Regions from separate parts of the Arthrobacter tecti genome, predicted to be linked through region 4. Evidence: riboswitches for the same ligand, from Rfam matches in the RefSeq annotation. Region 4 holds a riboswitch; each other region holds the start of a gene.
What was found. Region 4 has a riboswitch for S-adenosylmethionine ahead of ACX80C_RS05335 (rhodanese-like domain-containing protein). Riboswitches for the same ligand answer to the same signal wherever they lie in the genome.

Region 1: it holds a riboswitch for S-adenosylmethionine, as region 4 does, so the genes downstream of both, ACX80C_RS11425 (hypothetical protein) here and ACX80C_RS05335 (rhodanese-like domain-containing protein) in region 4, are expected to answer to the same signal.
Region 2: it holds a riboswitch for S-adenosylmethionine, as region 4 does, so the genes downstream of both, ACX80C_RS04140 (aminotransferase class V-fold PLP-dependent enzyme) here and ACX80C_RS05335 (rhodanese-like domain-containing protein) in region 4, are expected to answer to the same signal.
Region 3: it holds a riboswitch for S-adenosylmethionine, as region 4 does, so the genes downstream of both, metX (homoserine O-acetyltransferase MetX) here and ACX80C_RS05335 (rhodanese-like domain-containing protein) in region 4, are expected to answer to the same signal.

The regions. Positions count from the first base shown of each region.
Region 1 covers NZ_JBTNCT010000009.1:25,131-29,202, reverse strand. The annotation lists gene ACX80C_RS11445 (CU044_5270 family protein) at 1-504, shown strand, start outside; gene ACX80C_RS11440 (class I SAM-dependent methyltransferase) at 527-1,312, opposite strand; gene ACX80C_RS11435 (hypothetical protein) at 1,378-1,560, opposite strand; gene ACX80C_RS11430 (hypothetical protein) at 1,576-2,358, opposite strand; gene ACX80C_RS11425 (hypothetical protein) at 2,389-2,700, opposite strand; SAM riboswitch class IV at 2,712-2,832, opposite strand; gene ACX80C_RS11420 (DUF2975 domain-containing protein) at 2,941-3,432, shown strand; gene ACX80C_RS11415 (helix-turn-helix domain-containing protein) at 3,432-3,680, shown strand; gene ACX80C_RS11410 (GNAT family N-acetyltransferase) at 3,730-4,072, opposite strand, start outside.
Region 2 covers NZ_JBTNCT010000002.1:355,805-359,876, reverse strand. The annotation lists gene ACX80C_RS04145 (class I SAM-dependent methyltransferase) at 1-455, opposite strand, end outside; gene ACX80C_RS04140 (aminotransferase class V-fold PLP-dependent enzyme) at 533-1,891, opposite strand; SAM riboswitch class IV at 1,933-2,048, opposite strand; gene hisN (histidinol-phosphatase) at 2,155-2,961, opposite strand; gene ACX80C_RS04130 (cold-shock protein) at 3,143-3,346, opposite strand; gene rsgA (ribosome small subunit-dependent GTPase A) at 3,512-4,072, opposite strand, start outside.
Region 3 covers NZ_JBTNCT010000004.1:145,571-149,642, forward strand. The annotation lists gene ACX80C_RS07125 (SGNH/GDSL hydrolase family protein) at 1-58, shown strand, start outside; gene ACX80C_RS07130 (winged helix DNA-binding domain-containing protein) at 61-1,221, shown strand; gene metX (homoserine O-acetyltransferase MetX) at 1,225-2,376, opposite strand; SAM riboswitch class IV at 2,392-2,521, opposite strand; gene ACX80C_RS07140 (VOC family protein) at 2,844-3,485, shown strand; gene ACX80C_RS07145 (CPBP family intramembrane glutamic endopeptidase) at 3,488-4,072, opposite strand, start outside.
Region 4 covers NZ_JBTNCT010000003.1:133,793-137,864, forward strand. The annotation lists gene ACX80C_RS05325 (COG4315 family predicted lipoprotein) at 1-172, opposite strand, end outside; gene ACX80C_RS05330 (O-succinylhomoserine sulfhydrylase) at 305-1,591, opposite strand; gene ACX80C_RS05335 (rhodanese-like domain-containing protein) at 1,584-2,024, opposite strand; SAM riboswitch class IV at 2,031-2,157, opposite strand; gene ACX80C_RS05340 (aminodeoxychorismate lyase) at 2,310-3,179, opposite strand; gene pabB (aminodeoxychorismate synthase component I) at 3,331-4,072, opposite strand, start outside.

The DNA.
Region 1 (4,072 bases), on a different contig from region 4:
GACGCCGGTGACACAATCAGGACGGGGGAACTATTGCGGGCACCTGCAGGGAACTTCTACGGAGAACCGAGTTCCCTCTTTGCCGATACGCCACTACTGGAAGGCATCAAGAGTCTTCCCCGGGACCCTCAAGCCCTCTTGGACACGATTCGCGAGCGATCCAACCCGGGCAGGTCGGGACGCCAAACGTTAGAAAGCATAGCGGCCGCTTTGAAAACGGGCCCCGTCCCGGCCGACCTTCGAGCTGCACTGTACAAAGCGGCGGCACTCATTCCCGGAGTCACCGTCGTCGACAGGCAAACGAACCTTGACGGCGAGGTAGGGATAGCAATCGGCATTGAGGATCCGGACAAGAGAACCCGGATGGACATCATTATTGAACCTGCGACCGGCCTATTCATCGGAGAACGGGTGGTCACGCTCACAGATGGCGAAACCTTCCCCGCTGGAACCGCGACCGGGTGGACCTCCGTGCGGACTTCCGTGGTGGCTTCGGCGCCTTAGCGGGCTGCAGAAAGCTTGTCGCTCAGAATCGAACGATGCCAGGACGGTCGGTCGCCAGTGTGGTCACCGGCCGTCCAGCTTCGCTGTACACGCTCAAATAGACCGTGAACTCGCCGTCTACAAGAGGATCTGCCCGGATTACTTCGAGACCGGCAGCGTGAGCGAGGTCCGCGAATCCTGTGGGTGTGTGCCAGTGAATTATCCAGTCTCGTCGCACGCGCTCAACCTGCTGTCCGTGGCGGAGTTCGTACACCGTGCGGGTGGTTCGGGTTCGGCGGGTTTCGTCGTAATCCTCAGACTCAACGGTGTAGCGGGCGATACTGCCGGCATAAGTCGTGGCTTGACGGGTCTGGTTAAACTCCTGCTCCGGCGTCCGGTTCGGAATCCAGAGGGGCACCATTGCAACGCCGCCGGGCGCGAGATGACCGGCGATACCCTTGAGTGCCCGGTATGCGGCGTCATCGTCAGGGAGCAGGTTGAACGTCGGCCCCGCCAGATAGATGGCTCGATACGTTCGAGGAAGAGCCAGATCTTCCATGGCCTGGCAGTAGGTAACAATGTGCAGGTTCTGTGCCTCAGCTCGAGCATTGCAGCGGTTGAGCATGTCCTGCGATGAATCGACGCCCTCGATATCGATGCTTTGCCGGACCAACTCAAGGAAGGGCCCATCGTCACCGCACCCAAGCTCGAGCGCTGGCTGGCCGGTTTGCCTGACGAACTCGAGGTAGCGGCCGGCGTCGAAAGTGGTCCCGCGCAAGGCGCTATAGACGTCGGGAACAATACCGGTATAGAAATCGGAGGCACTCACGCCAGCGATCCTTTCACGGCGAGCGCCGCAGATACGATGCCGGCAGGTGCAGTGTTCCGCCGGCTTTAGCCCGATTGTGAGGTTCCATCCGCGACCACCATCTCCAGCGCAAGCGAAATCCTGCGCGACGACGGCACTTCCGGCATACTAGCCGGGCGTGTTTTCAACCCGGCCGACGGCGGTCCGAGCGTCGTCGCAATCGGGGGTGACGCCGTCGTCGTCGATTTGTCCCGGACGTTCCCGACCATGCGGGCGCTGTGCCGTCAGTCAACCGGCCGATTGACGGCGTCGGCGTCCCACGTGAGGTCTGCACCCTCGCGGATGATGAGGGCTTCGATCTTCGGGTTCCGGCACAGCGCGGATACGAGTTGGAGGCTGCCGGCGACGATCGTGGAGTCGAAGTCGATTTCGGTTACCAGCACCCAAGCGTGGTCGTCGGGCCAGATGATGCTGGGAGATTGTGGGTCCCAGGTGTGGCTTATCCAGGGTGCCTTCGAGGGCCAGTCGGGGGTTGCGAATTCTGTTGCTCCGGCGTCGAACAGAAGGTATTCCCGCTGCGGCAGTTCAAGTTCTGCGTTTCCCGCTCCAATAGTCAGCCCGCCCCAGCCACCCCAGACGGCGGCCGCGCCGTCGTCTGGTGTACTTGTGTGCTCCGCGAGGTGCGCAGCGGCTAACGCGAGGATTTCGGCGTCGAGATTTCCCATCGTCGGGCGGGAAAAGCGCCAACCGGTGGGGTCGATCTCTTCCGAGTAGTAGAGGTCCTCTGCTCGGTTCAGTCTGTGGAACTGCGCCACTGCGTGCATCTCGGTGCCGAAAGCGTCAGCCGTTTGTTGCCACGTCACGGTTTCCGTTTCGAGGTCCATCAAGTTTTCGGGTTTGTAGCCGTGCCAGGTCTTCGTCTCGGCAGGGCGGTACCGCGAGGCCGGGTGGAAGATGCGGGCGTAGGCCTGGAATCCGCGCGGGACCACGGCGTGCATGTCATTCGAAGACCAGTCCACACGCTCTTTGAGCCATGCTCCGCGCTCGCCGTCCGGGATCCATTCCATCCGCTCAGCCTAAACTCTTGTGCCGCGTGCTCACGCCGGCTCCAGGTCGCGAACCTCTCGCAGTTCCTCCGTAGCCACTGCAGGACAGGCAGCCAACAGCGGCACCTCTACCCGCAGCCCATCGCGCCGCCCGAGCGAAGCAATCCGCACTACGAGCATCTCCGCGAAAGAATCCCATTCCGGCCGGCACACGCTCCGCCGCAGCACCGCGTCCAACGAATGGATGTCCGCAACCCAGCGGCGCTCCCACTGGCCGTCAACGCGAAACTCGATGGCGCCGTCGTACACGTCAAGAATGGGGAAAACTGCAGGCAGACAGTCGTCTGAAGGGGTGGGGCTCACGGCGCGTCCTTCGGTTGCTCTTGCCTGCGCCGGAGCCCATCAGGGCGGCGAAGGCCACTTCCTCATCCGAACCACCCGTGAACATGGGGTTGGTGTGCGGCCAGTCGGAGCTTGGCACCGCAACTCTTGAAGCTGAACCGATTATAACGACGGCAACGGCCTCAGCACGAGAATGTTGCGCTTGCTGACGCCTATCGTTTAACGATAGATTCTTAACGTAAGTCAATCGAAGGAGTTCCGATGGGAAAGCTGACCATCCTCGCATCACGGATCGTGATTGCGATGGTGCTGGCCGGTTCGCTGTTTGTGCAGTTGTGGATGGTGCCGCTGATTTCAACGGATCTGGAAGAAGCCGGCGTGCCGACCGGACTGCGGATCACGTTCAACGCGATTATCGTGTTTGGCATCGTCACGGTTCAGATCACGGCGCTGTGTGTATGGAAATTGCTCACGATGGTCCGCCACAACACCGTCTTCTCGAAGGCCGCATTCCGATACGTCGACATCATCTTCTGGGCGATTGCGGCTGCCGCGGTCCTCATGTTCGGGCTTGCTGTTCTGCTGGCGCTTGGTGAAATTGCGCCAGGGATCGTGCTGCTGATCTGCGGTGCATCTCTGATGATCGGCGGGGTGGCGCTGATCGTTCTGGTGATGCGGACCCTGCTTGCACAGGCCGTTGCCCGCGATGCTGAAGCGAAGCACCTGCGGACCGAACTCGATGAGGTGATCTAGTGCCCATCATCGTCGATATCGACGTCATGTTGGCCAAACGGAGGATGCCCGTCGGTGCCCTTGCCGACCGGATCGGCATCACGCCAGCCAACCTGGCGGTACTGAAGAACGGCCGCGCCAAGGCCGTCCGGTTCACTACACTCGAAGCGCTGTGCGAGGTGCTCGACTGCCAGCCCGGCGACATTCTGCGCTGGGAGCCTGGACTAGCCAACGACGACGGCGCCCGGCTTGAGCAGGAAAACGCCTAGTCTCGCGCGCCCCTTAGGGTGACTGCTTCCCGGAAGCGGACGCCGAACCTCAGTCAAAACGAACGAACGCCCGAAGCGCGCCACCATTGAAGTCGCCGGTTTCCGCATATCCAAGGGATTCGTAGAACGCCTTCTGCTTCGGCTCGTCATCGGTAAGCAGCACTTTCTGCCGGACGTGCGGATACTGTTCGAGGGCAGCGGTTACCAGGTTCTTCCCAATGCCGAGCCTCTGATGGGAAGGACAAACGAGGACGTCCTGCAGGTAGCAGATCGACGCGTTATCCGAGATCGCCCTGGCCAGCCCAACCAACTCGGAGCCTTGCGTAGCTGCCACCAGTAGGGAAGACCCAAGCAGGGCCGCACGCAGCTTCTCGGGTTCTTCGGTGTACGCC
Region 2 (4,072 bases), on a different contig from region 4:
CACGGCACTGAAACGTCCAGTTGGTTCCAGACCAGGGCAAGCACACCTTTCGGGGTGAGGATCCGGGCAGCTTCTTCAACGGTCTCCGCCGGATCGCACCAGTGCCACGCCTGGGCGATGGTCACCACATCGGCACTTGAGGCAGGCAACCCGGTGGACTCGGCGGTACCCTCAACAGTGCGCACTTCCGGCAGGCTGCGCGATAGCACCGCCAGCATGTCTGCCGACGGGTCCACCGCCACAACCTCGCCGCAGCGACGCACGAGCTCTTCGGTGAATTTGCCCGTTCCAGCGCCGATGTCAGCTGCCCGAACCGCTGAGGCCGGAACAAGCCAGTCGACGCAATCTCCCGGGTAGCCCGGACGCACCCGGTCATAGCGCTCGCCGTCCTGCAGATACCCACGAGCAAGTGCACGACGGCGGTGCGCGGCGAGGCGCGGACCTCCAGGAACCATAGTGGTGAGCTCCTCGCGTGCGGGTGTGGGACCCAATAATTAAAGCACCGGACTGCGCCGCGGTGACCGCTATGTGCCTAGTCCGTGGTGCACGGGGCCGCGCCGGCGGTACCGGGCGTATGCGGAGCCCACTCGGGGAAGTTGCGGGTCTCCACGGCAGGGACCCAGCGGCCCTGATCGACCACGTAGTCGGTCCCAAGCCCGTTGGAGATCAGGGCACGCAATCCGCCGAGGAGCCGTTCGACGTCGTCCTGCCGCGATCCCAGCCCGAAACTCGCCCGCAGCGACCCCGAAGGCAGGCCGAGGCGCTTGAGCAGCGGATGGGCGCAGAACTTGCCGTCGCGGAGGCCGATCCCGTGTTCAGCGGACAGGTAAGCGGCAACCAGACCCGCGTCGTAACCGTTCACGGAGAAGTTGACCACACCGATGGCGTCGGTCTCCTCCGAGAAGATGCGGTGCACGGTAACCTCCGGTAGATCCGACAAGCCATCGATGAGCGCGGCGCGGAGTTCACCCTCATGGCGCTGCCAGTCCGCTTCGCTGAGCCCTGAGATCACCTGCGTTGCGTGGGCGAGCGCAGCAGCCCCCAAAACGTTCGGCGAGCCGCCCTCATGACGGGCAGGACCGGTTGCCCATGACACGGAGTCCACCCTGACCGTCTTTACGGCTCCGCCGCCGGCCAGATGCGGGGTTCCGGCGTCGAGCCAGTCCGGCCTGCCGACCAGCACACCCGCACCGTAGGGCGCATAGAGCTTGTGGCCGGAGAAGGCGACGTAGTCGATCGAATCCCCGGACACATCCAACCGCCGGTGCGGAGCGAGCTGTGCCGCGTCCACGACGATCCTCGCGCCATGAGCGTGGGCGATCTCAGCGAGCCGCCCGATGGGAAGAACCTCACCGGTAACGTTGGAAGCCCCCGTCACCGCGAGCAGGTTGATCCCGCCGGCGGCGAGTTCCCGCTCGAGCGCTGCGATGGTGGCATCCACGGTGCCGGCGGCTGTGACGCTGCGGTGCGGCCGCTGAAGCCAGGGGAGAAGGTTGGCGTGGTGCTCGAGGTCGAGGTAGAGGACTTCGCCCTCGCCCGGCACGCATCCGGCGAGCAGGTTCAGGGAATCTGTGGTGTTCCGCGTGAAGATGACGGCGTCATCAGTGCGTCCGCCCACGAATTCCCGGACAATCCTGCGGGCGTTCTCATATAGCGATGTAGATATCTGTGAAGCGTAGCCCGCACCCCGATGGACGCTCGCGTAGTAAGGCAGCACGCTCTGGACGTAGTCGCTGACCTCCTGGAGCGCCGGCGCCGACGCCGCGTAGTCCAGGTTCACGTAGCGCACGGTGGTGCCGTCGATCAGCGGAGCCGGCAGCTCCCCGCCAAGCACCGGAGCGAGGGGGCTGGCGGACACCAGGGTTGTCTGGTCAAGGATTGCGTTGCTCATGGAGTAACCCCACAGTGGTCTCAGGGAACCGCCGTTCAGGGGTTCCGCGCTTGCCGCATCATTTTTCTGGTGCGGCCTGGTCGTCACCCGGGGCACCCCACCGCGGAAGGAGGGTTGCCGGCCAGCAAACCGGGGTTTTACGCTGGCACTCGTGACCAATGTGTTTCAGCATAGGGCAGGGTGGAGCAGTCCTGCAGCATTGTTACAGGGTTACAGACGGCGAATCCGTTGCGCCTGATACGGCGCTATCCGGCGCAGGAGGCCTACAGAAGGTCGTCGAGGGCGGGGTTGAGTTTCTTCAGGACCTCATTGTGCAGCGTGCTGTTCGTTGCCAGCGCATTGCCGCCGAACGGACCGTCCGAGCCTTCAAGAGAGGTGAAGCGGCCTCCAGCCTCCGTGACGATCGGCACGAGCGCGGCCATGTCGTACAGGTTCAATTCCGGTTCGCACGCGATATCCACCGCACCCTCGGCGACGAGGCAGTAGGACCAGAAGTCGCCGTAGGCGCGTGTGCGCCAGACCGAATCGGTGAGCGACACGAACTCATCAAAGTTGCCACGTTCCCGCCAGCCGGAAAGATTCGAGTAGGACAGGGATGCGTCTTCCAGCCGCGACACATTGGACACCCGCAGCCGGGTGGCCGCAGCGAGCGACTTCCCCATGAACGCACCCGTGCCGGTTGCCGCCCACCAGCGCTTGCCAAGGGCCGGCGCACTGACGACGCCGACCACGGGGCGGCCTTCATCGACGAGGGCAATGAGCGTTGCCCATACCGGAACGCCGCGCACGAAGTTCTTGGTGCCGTCGATGGGGTCGATGATCCAGCGCCGCGAGCCCGCACCGCTGCTTCCGAACTCCTCCCCGAGCACTGCATCGCGCGGACGGGCGCGCGAGAGCTGCCCGCGGATCGCTTCCTCGGCAGACTTGTCGGCGTCAGTGACCGGCGTGAAGTCCGGTTTTGTCTCCACCGACAGATCCTGGGCCTTGAATCGGGACATGGTCTGGTCATCCACCGAGTCCGCCATCACGTGGGCAAGGCGCAGGTCATCGTTGTAGCTCTGGAGGTTCATACTTCTCAACCTATCGTGTGGGACGGGCGCCATCCGGGAGCGGAGTGCCATCGGTAATCGTGTGGCGACGGCGGACAATGGGACAAGCGGTTAACGCCAGAAGGGCACCGGACCAAACGGCCGGTGCCCTTCTGAAATACTGCTAAAGACTAAAGAACGGATCTCTTAGAGAACGGATCTCTTAAAGAACGGAGATGTTCTCAGCCTGCGGACCCTTGGGGCCCTGGGTGGTCTCGAAGCTGACCTTCTGGTTCTCTTCGAGTGAGCGGAAGCCGCCCGAGTTGATCGCGGAGAAGTGTGCGAAAACGTCAGCGCCGCCGTCGTCAGGAGCAATGAATCCAAAGCCCTTTTCAGCGTTAAACCACTTGACTGTACCTGTAGCCATTTTTTTCTATTCCTTGAGTGTGAGGATCCCCCCGTACTTCGGGGTTCCTGTCGCGGTGTTCTTTCGCCTGTCAAGAAAGCTTTCGAACTCCGGAGAGAAATCAAGGCTTAAAAATTAGTGCGCAACACAACAACTTCGTTCAGTCTAGCAGGAAAAACAGGCACCTTAGTGTGTACCCAGTTCCTTCGTGTCCCGCGCCGGTTCCGTACCGGCTCCAAGCAGCCGCCTGAGGGATGCAAGGCGGACCGGACCGGACTCGCCCGCGTATCCGCCCGCGACCCAGTCGTCCAGTCCACAGTTCACCGCTGCCTCGTCGTGGCGGCAGCCACGTTCGCAGTCCTGGGTCCCGGGCTCGAGGTCGGGAAAAGCGGCGAGGATGCGGTCCGGCTGCACATGTGCGAGTCCGAACGAGCGTATTCCAGGGGTGTCAATGATCCAGGTGCCCTCAGCGGCGTCGGCCGCTTTCAGTGCAAACGCCGACGACGACGTGTGCCGACCGCGGCCGGTCACCGCGTTGACGCCGCCGGTAGCCCGATTCGCGCCGGTCAGCGCGTTCACGAGAGTGGACTTTCCCACGCCCGAGTGCCCGAGGAGCACACTTACTTTGCCGTCGAGGAGGATCCTGAGCTGCTCGATAGCTCCGGAGGCCAGGAGCGCCGAGGTGCCGCTGTCGGACACGGACTCCACGGCGTCGTCCGTTGCAGCGGTTCGACTCGTGATGATCGT
Region 3 (4,072 bases), on a different contig from region 4:
GCGTCCTGAACCGGCACCGATTTTCGGGCCCGGCATGCCTCCCGGATCAGGCACCTGAGCGTGCCGCACGGACAGGTTGCTCCGGATCCTCCACCGAACGAATCAGGGCACGACGTCGGCATGCGGCGCCTGCTGCGCCAGCACCTCTGGGGCACTGGCGACCAACCCGCGGCCGCGGTGCTGCGTAAGTTCGGAGCGATGCAGGCGCAGGAGTTCGCTTACGCGCGCTGGTCCCTTGCCCAGCGGAGCGCCGGCGAAACTGCCTCCACTATTGATCGGCTCTACGCAGACGGCGTTCTCCTGCGGACACACGTGCTCAGGCCCACCTGGCATTTTGTGCACCGCGCCGACGCCGCCTGGTTGCTGCAGCTCACGGCGCCGCGGGTAAAGATGACAATGCGCTCAGTGATCAGGCAATGGGGTCTTGACGAAGCCGCCTTACGGTCCGGAATCGCCGTCCTTGGAGCGTGTGTAGCGGACGGATCCCACCGAACCCGCGACGAACTGGCAACAGCATTGGAAGCGGCCTCCCTGCCATCAGCCGGACCGGCGCTTGGCAGCTTCCTCATGGCGGCCGAACTCGATCGGGTACTGATCAGCGGAACGCCCCGCGTCAGTGCCGGCGGGACGGTCAGGCACACCTACGCCGCATTCGAAGCAAGAGCGGAGCCCGGAGCCGCGGACGGATCTGTCCGCATCCCTTCCGGCACGGAATTCAACCGGACTGAAGCACTGCGCGAACTGGTGATCCGCTACTTCGGCGGCCGTGCACCGGCTACGGCCAAGGACTGCTCCCTCTGGTCAGGGCTCACGCTCACCGACGTACGCGAGGGGTTGCGGGAAGCCGCCGATCTCCTCACTTCCGAAGAGATCGGCGGGCAGAGGTTCGTTATCCCGGTGGAACCGCTGGAAGTCAGGCCCCCGGAGCGCCCCGTGGTAGACCTCATCCAGTGCTATGACGAATTCGTCATGGGTTACACACCCACCCGGTTCTTCGGTGCGCCGCCGTTGGCGAGCAGCCCGGCCCGCCTGTCCGGGCACCTCATCCTGCTCAACGGACAGGTGGCGGGTGGGTGGAAACACTCCCTGAGCCCACGGGAAGCGGTCCTGGATATTGTCACCGATCGTCCGTTTGATGAGGCGGAGACAGCGGCACTGGACAACGCGGTGCGAAGGTACGGGGATTTCCTTGGACGTGCACTGAAGGTCTGGAAGCGCTGAGTACTACGCGGCGTCGTCGTCGTTGTCTTCATAAAAAGCCTCACGCAGCGCGGGCTCAAGCTGCGCTATCTCCGTCAGGAACGCGTCGTGGCCGATTGGCGAGGTGATGGTGTGTACCGCCACTTTTCCCGGCAGCGCGGCCGCGAGTTCGTGTGACTGCGCGGGCCAGTAGAGCCGGTCGGAATCCACCGTCGCGATGAAGAACTGCGCCTGTGCCTTGCTCAGTGCTTCGGGAAGGCTGCCGCGGTCACGTGCAGCATCATGGCTCATCAGTGCCTCAGTGAGGACGATGTAACTGTTGGCGTCGAAGCGCCGGACGAGCTTGTCTGCCTGGTGGTCGAGATAGCTTTCAATCTGGTAGCGGCCGCGCTCCGCCGGGAGCCGGAAGCCGAACGGCTCCTCCGTACCCTGCGCAGCGCGCCCGAACCGGTGTGCGAACTCGGGTTCGGACCGGTAGGTGATATGCGCAATCCGCCGGGCGATCCCGAGGCCACCCTCCGGCCCGGCGGTGCCGTAGTAGTCTCCCTGGGCAAACCGCGGGTCAAGCCGGATTGCCTGCACCTGCGCCTGGGCGAATGCGATCTGCTCCGCGGAGCTGGCTGCCGCACAGGCAATCACTGCACAGCGCTTTACGCGGTCGGGATAAGTGAGCGCCCACTCCAGTGCGCGGGCGCCTCCCATTGAGCCGCCTATCACCGAATGCCAGGACTGTACTCCGAGCAGATCCGCGAGCAATGCCTCAGCCCGTACGGAATCGCGGATCGTGACGAACGGGAAGCGTGAGCCCCACGGTTTCCCATCGGTGTGCAGGGACGCCGGTCCCGTAGACCCGTAACAGCCGCCGAGCATATTGATGGACACAACGAAATAGCGGTCAGTGTCGATGGTCCGGCCTGGGCCAACCAGCCCGTCCCACCAGCCTTCCTCTTCCGAGTCCCCGCGTGCAACGTGTGTACTGCCCGTCAGCGCGTGCTCGATCAGGACCGCGTTGGAGGCATCGGCGTTCAGCCGGCCCCAGGTCTCATACCCGAGAACGACGTCGGGCAGGTGCCCTCCGCCTTCGAGGGTCATCGGGCCGATAGACAACCGCCGGATGGCAGCGTCCCCGTCCAGCTCCGGTCGCGGTTGGGCCTGGGTTGTTGTGATGCCAGTCAAGAGTGCCACCTTCGTGAATCGCGCTTGCGCCTGCACCGGTTCGTGCATCGCCTGGTCGTCACCCGGGGCACCCCACCGCGAAGGAGGGTTGCCGGACAGCAAGCCGGGGCTGGCGGCGCGATGCGCCGGACTGTCACTCGTGACCTGGTACAAGAAAACCCGACGGTGCGGAATTGGGCAACTAATATGACCCGGGGTGAATCTCCGGCCTTTTGGACGGAACCAGGAATGCCATACAACATGCTTGAGTGGAGCCGCCGTATCCCTGGAAGGGGGCGACTCCACTCAAGGGGGACTTCCGTTTCGAAAGCCCCTGGCAGGAAGCCCCGGCGGTCTCGGAACCGGTCTTCCTGTGCGGCAAACTATGCGCGCGAAACCTTGTATTTAGCTTGGGACTACCCGGGAGCCGCGTGTGACTTAGGTAACCCTAAGTCGAGGCCTCCATCACAAAGTGCCAAAATGGGGCCATGCGCCTGGATCACGTCTCTTACGCCTGCGAACCTGACGGTCTCTCTGCCACGGCTGAGCGAATCTCCGAAGCTTTGGGAGTCGAATTTGTCAAGGGTGGAGTCCACCCTCGATTCGGAACCCGCAACATGATCTTTCCGCTGGTGAACGGCCAGTACCTCGAGGTGGTTGAGGTACTGGACCACCCTGCGTCGGACAAGGCGCCTTTCGGACAGGCCGTCCGCGCCCGTTCCGAGGCCGGCGGCGGCTGGATGGGCTGGTGCGTCGCGGTTGATGACCTCACCCCGTTCGAGGAGCGCCTCGGCCGCAGCGCGGTTCCCGGCAACCGGAAGTTCCCGGACGGGCAAGAGCTCACCTGGCAGCAGATCGGCATCAAGGGTCTCATTTCGGACCCGCAGGTGCCCTACATGATCCGCTGGGACAACGGTACGGAAGCTATCCATCCCTCGCAGGCTCGGCCAGCTTCAGTCAGACTGAGCGCCCTTACTATCGCCGGATCTGCCGACCGGGTAACCGAGTGGCTCGGCACTCCTCCGGCCCACCCGCTTGACGACGTCGACGTCGACTGGATTGCACCCAACGGAACCCCGGGGATCATGTCGGTCACCTTCGAGACCGGACAGGGCTCCGTTCAGATCTAGGGTTACCCGCCGATTCCGATCGCCGGTCCGAATATCGCGAAGCCCACGAATCCTGCGATGTCGAGCAGTGCGTGTGCAACAACCAACGGCATCACCCGTCTGGTTCGCGTGTACGCGTAGCCGAAGATGAGGCCCATCACGACGTTCCCGATGAACGGGCCGATCCCCTGGTACAGGTGGTAGCTTCCTCGCAGCAGCGCTGAAGTAATGATGATGGCCGGAGTGGACCAGCGCAGTTCCCGCAGGCGCTCGAACAGGTAGCCGACCACAATCACCTCCTCAAGCACGGCGTGCCGGAGCGCGGACAACACGAGCACGGGCACGGTCCACCAGTAGGTATCCAGCGCGGTGGGGATGATCTGGGTTGTCAGGCCGATGGCCCTGCCTGCTGCATAGACGCCGAGGGTGCCGAGGCCAATGACGGCGGAGAGCAGGAATCCGAGGCCAAAATCGATCTTCGGGTTACTGAAGGTGAAGCCGATCCGCCGGAATGCCGACCTGCCGGGACCAGAAAGCACAAACAGGGCTAGCGCCACGGGCACCAGGGCGAAGAAGATCCCCAGCAATTGGTAGGTGAGATCGAAGTA
Region 4 (4,072 bases):
CCTCGGACGGCTCCTCACTCGTAGGCTCCTCGGACGGCTCCTCGCTGGTGGGCTCCTCGGCCGCGGGAGCGCTGGTGGGCTCCTCGGAAGGCGAATCGGAGGAACCGCAGCCGGTCAGCGCCAGAAGACAAATGGCGACGACGGCGAACAGGACGCGCATTGCTTTACTCATGTTGATACCTCCCGTGATCACCCCACGGACACCCGGGGGATGGGAGCGGCCACTCGACCCCTCTGCTCTCTAGACGCGGGCAAGGGCCGAAATGGTTCAACGCTGAGACAAATTCACAGCCGAATCACAGCTTCAGGACGCGGCGAGCGCCTTTCCGAGGTCGTTCTGCAGGTCGGTGACGTCCTCAAGGCCGACCGACAACCGGATCACGCCGTCGGACAGCCCGATCGCGGCGCGTCCTTCCGGGCCCATGGCACGGTGGGTGGTGGTCGCAGGATGGGTGATCAGGCTCTTGGAGTCGCCGAGATTGTTCGAGATATCGATGATGTCGAGGGCATCCAGCAGCGCGAACGCGGTTTCCTTGGCGCGGCCAGCCGGTGCATTCAGCTCGAACGTAAGCACGGTGCCGCCGCCGGACATCTGCGACGCTGCGAGACTGAACTGCGGGTGCGATTCCAGCAACGGATACCGTACCCAGTTCACAGCGGGCTGTGCCTCCAACCAGCGTGCGAGCGTCAAAGCTGAGGAGGAGGAGTGGTTCACGCGAAGCGACAGCGTTTCCAGTCCCTTCAGCAGCGTCCACGCGTTGAATGAGGACAGCGCGGGTCCGGTATGGCGCATCAGCGTCTTGACCGGCCCCTCGATGAACTCTTTCCGGCCGAGGATCGCCCCGCCAAGCACACGGCCCTGCCCGTCCATGTGTTTGGTTCCGGAGTAGACGACGACGTCGGCACCGAGTTCGGTGCACCGTTGCAGCAGCGGGGTGGCGAACACGTTGTCCACCACCACCTGCGCGCCTGCGGCATGCCCGAGTTCGACGACGGCCCGGATGTCCACGATCTCCTGCATCGGGTTCGACGGCGATTCGAAGAACACCGCCGTGGTGGGAACACTCAGTGCCTCTTCCCATTGGGCAAGGTCCCAGCCGTCCACGAAGACCGTTTCGACGCCCCAGCGCGGCAGGATCTCGTTCAGGATCACAAAACAGGACCCGAACAGGCTGCGTGAGGCCACCACCCGGTCGCCGCTGGCCAACAACGCCCCGAGCGCGGTGAAAACGGCTGACATGCCGCTCGCCGTGGCGAAGCAGGCTTCCGCACCTTCGAGCAGCCGCAGACGTTCCTGGAACATTGCGACGGTGGGGTTGCCGTACCGGGAGTAGACGAACCGGTCCACATCGCCGGTGAACGCAGCCTCGGCAGCGGCGGCGGAGGAGTACACGAATCCTGAGTTCAGGAACAGTGCCTCCGACGTCTCCTCGAAATTCGAACGGGCTAGCCCGCCGCGCACGGCGAGGGTGTCGGCCGCCCAGGCGGCGACGTCGTCGTCCGGCCGCTGGACAACGGGGTAGCCGCCATTGCCGGGGATCGGCTCGGAAGGGGTTGCGGGGGAGAACGACGACGGCGTGGACTCAGTCATCTGCCTTCCCTTCCTTGACCCCGGCGGACCGGGCATGAACGGTGGTCGCCAGACCGCTGGCGCGCCAGCCGCCGTCAGCTTCGAAACCGTGGAGCACGTTATAGACCGTGTGACCTGCGGCAGTGGCACTCTGCGCTGCTGCGACCGAGCGGACTCCGGAACGGCAGATGAACAGCAGTTCGCGGCCCTTGAGGCCGTCCAGCTGGGAAACGAAAGACTGGTTCCGAGTGCCATCTGTTCGGTTCCACTCGAGGAACAGGGGAACGGTCCCGGCGTCGGTGAGGTCCGGGACGCCTACCGTACGCCACTCTTCGACGGTGCGGACGTCAACCAGGACGGCACCCTTGCTGACGCGCTCCACCGCCTGACGGGGTGTGATGTCACCGGCGTAACCGTTGGCGGGCCGGGGCGTATGTGCTGACTGTTGTGACACTGTGTCTCCTCACGCGTGCACGCTGTTGATCCTTGGAAAGCTGATCCTTGTGCCGAGTATTCACCTGAGGCACCCCGCCGTGATAGAGGGTTGCCGGCCAGCAAGTCAGGGCTTGGCGCTGGCGCTCGTTACTCCCGACTGAACGTAGCACCGGCTCCGGCGACTCTGCCACGCGCCGTCGTAATGTGCAGTAATGCGGCGTCGCCTGTCCGCAAAAGTGCCGCTGTTGCGCGGGTTCGTGGTGACGTCCCCACGATCCTGCGAATCGTCGGCGCGTTTGTGGGGCTAGGAGACGGATTCCACGAGTGCAGACAGCTCGGCCGTGAGGTCCGGCGACATGGTTACACGTTTGCCGTCGAGCGATTCGACCTCCGCCAGGAGCCGCACGCTCGAGATCAGCCACACGCCGTCCGATGCGAAGAGGTCGGCCGGGATCAGCGGCCCGTAGCCGAGTTCCCAACCGGCGTCGCGTGCTGCAGCGAACAGTGCGCCCTGCGAGGTTCCGGCAAGGATCCCGCTCTCCAGTTGCGGCGTGATCAGGTGTTTGACGCCGTCGATCACGCGGGCGATGAGGACGGTTGACGTGGGTCCCTCCAGCACCTTGCCGTCCGAGGAGGTGAAGATGACGTCATCCGCACCCTGCGACTTGGCGTAGCGCAGGGCCGCCATGTTGACTGCGTAGGAGAGGGTCTTCGCGCCCATGAGCAGCCAGGGGGCGCGCTGGGCAACAGCGCTGTCGTAGCCGCGGTCGAGGAGCAGGACGGCGAGGCGTTTGCCCCGAAGGCCCTTCGGAACAGGGGACACCTGGACCCAGGCGGTGGCTTCCGTGCCGCCCTCGACGCTCGCTTCAACCCCACGGATCGCGACGAGCTTGACCACGAGTTCGCCGTCGTCGTCCGTTTCCTGCAGCGCCGTGCCGATGGCACGTTCCCACGCGTCCGAGACTGGGACTTTCAGTTCCAGCGCCTCCGCCGATGCCGCCAGCCGGGCCAGATGCGCCTGCAGCTTGCGGGGTGTGCGGTTGACCGCGAGCATCGTCTCGAAGATCCCGTCCCCGCGGGTGATGCCGGTGTCGGTAACTTTCAGCTGGGGGTGGGAGGCATCGGCGATGCGGCCGTCAGGCATCGCGGGGTCCAGGAACACCAGAACTGTCATGGGGTCAAGCCTAGTGCGGCGAGGGCCCCGCGCCGAGCGCCGGCGAGGTGGGAAAACCAGGACGCGCGTAGTGCCGGAAACCCCTGATCGAGCGGGCGATGACAACGGATTCGCGATCGATACCCGTCCGCAGCGCCCGCTCGAGGGAGGCTCACTCCGGGAACGTCGAGCCCAGCGCCGAGAGCACCCCGAATGCCTTGGTGCGCACTTCGTCCCACTCCTCGGCGGGGTCCGAGTCGGACGTGATGGCCCCGCCCACGCCGAGCGTGAGCCGGGTGCCGTCGTCGTCGTTCTCCATCACAAGGGTGCGGATGACGACGGCGAGATCTGCCGCCCCATCCAGCGAGAAGTACCCCGCGGCACCTGAATACACCCCGCGCGGCGCAGCTTCGAGCCGGTCGAGGATGGCCATGGTGCTGATCTTCGGTGCGCCTGTCATGGATCCGGCGGGGAAGGCCGCTGCCACCGCCTCCGCGCGTGACGATCCTGGCCGGAGCCGCGCGTCGATCGTGCTGACCATCTGGTGCACGGTTGCGTAGGTTTCGATGTCGCACAGGCGGCTGACCATGACCGTTCCCGGGACCGCAAGGTGGGAGAGGTCGTTGCGCAGCAGGTCCACGATCATGATGTTCTCGGCGCGGTCCTTGGTGCTGGTCTGCAGCTCCGCCCTCAAAGCGGAGTCTTCAGCGGGATCAGTGGAGCGGCGGCGCGTGCCCTTGATGGGCTCGGCGCGCATGCCGCCGCCTGAATCGAGCCGCAGGAAACGTTCCGGCGACGTACTGGCAATCGCGAATCCAGGAAACGCGAAGTAGTGCGCAAATGGTGCGGGACTGGTATTTCGAAGCCGAAGGTAGGTCTCCAGCGGATCCATCGCCTGGGATCGCGCCGTCAAG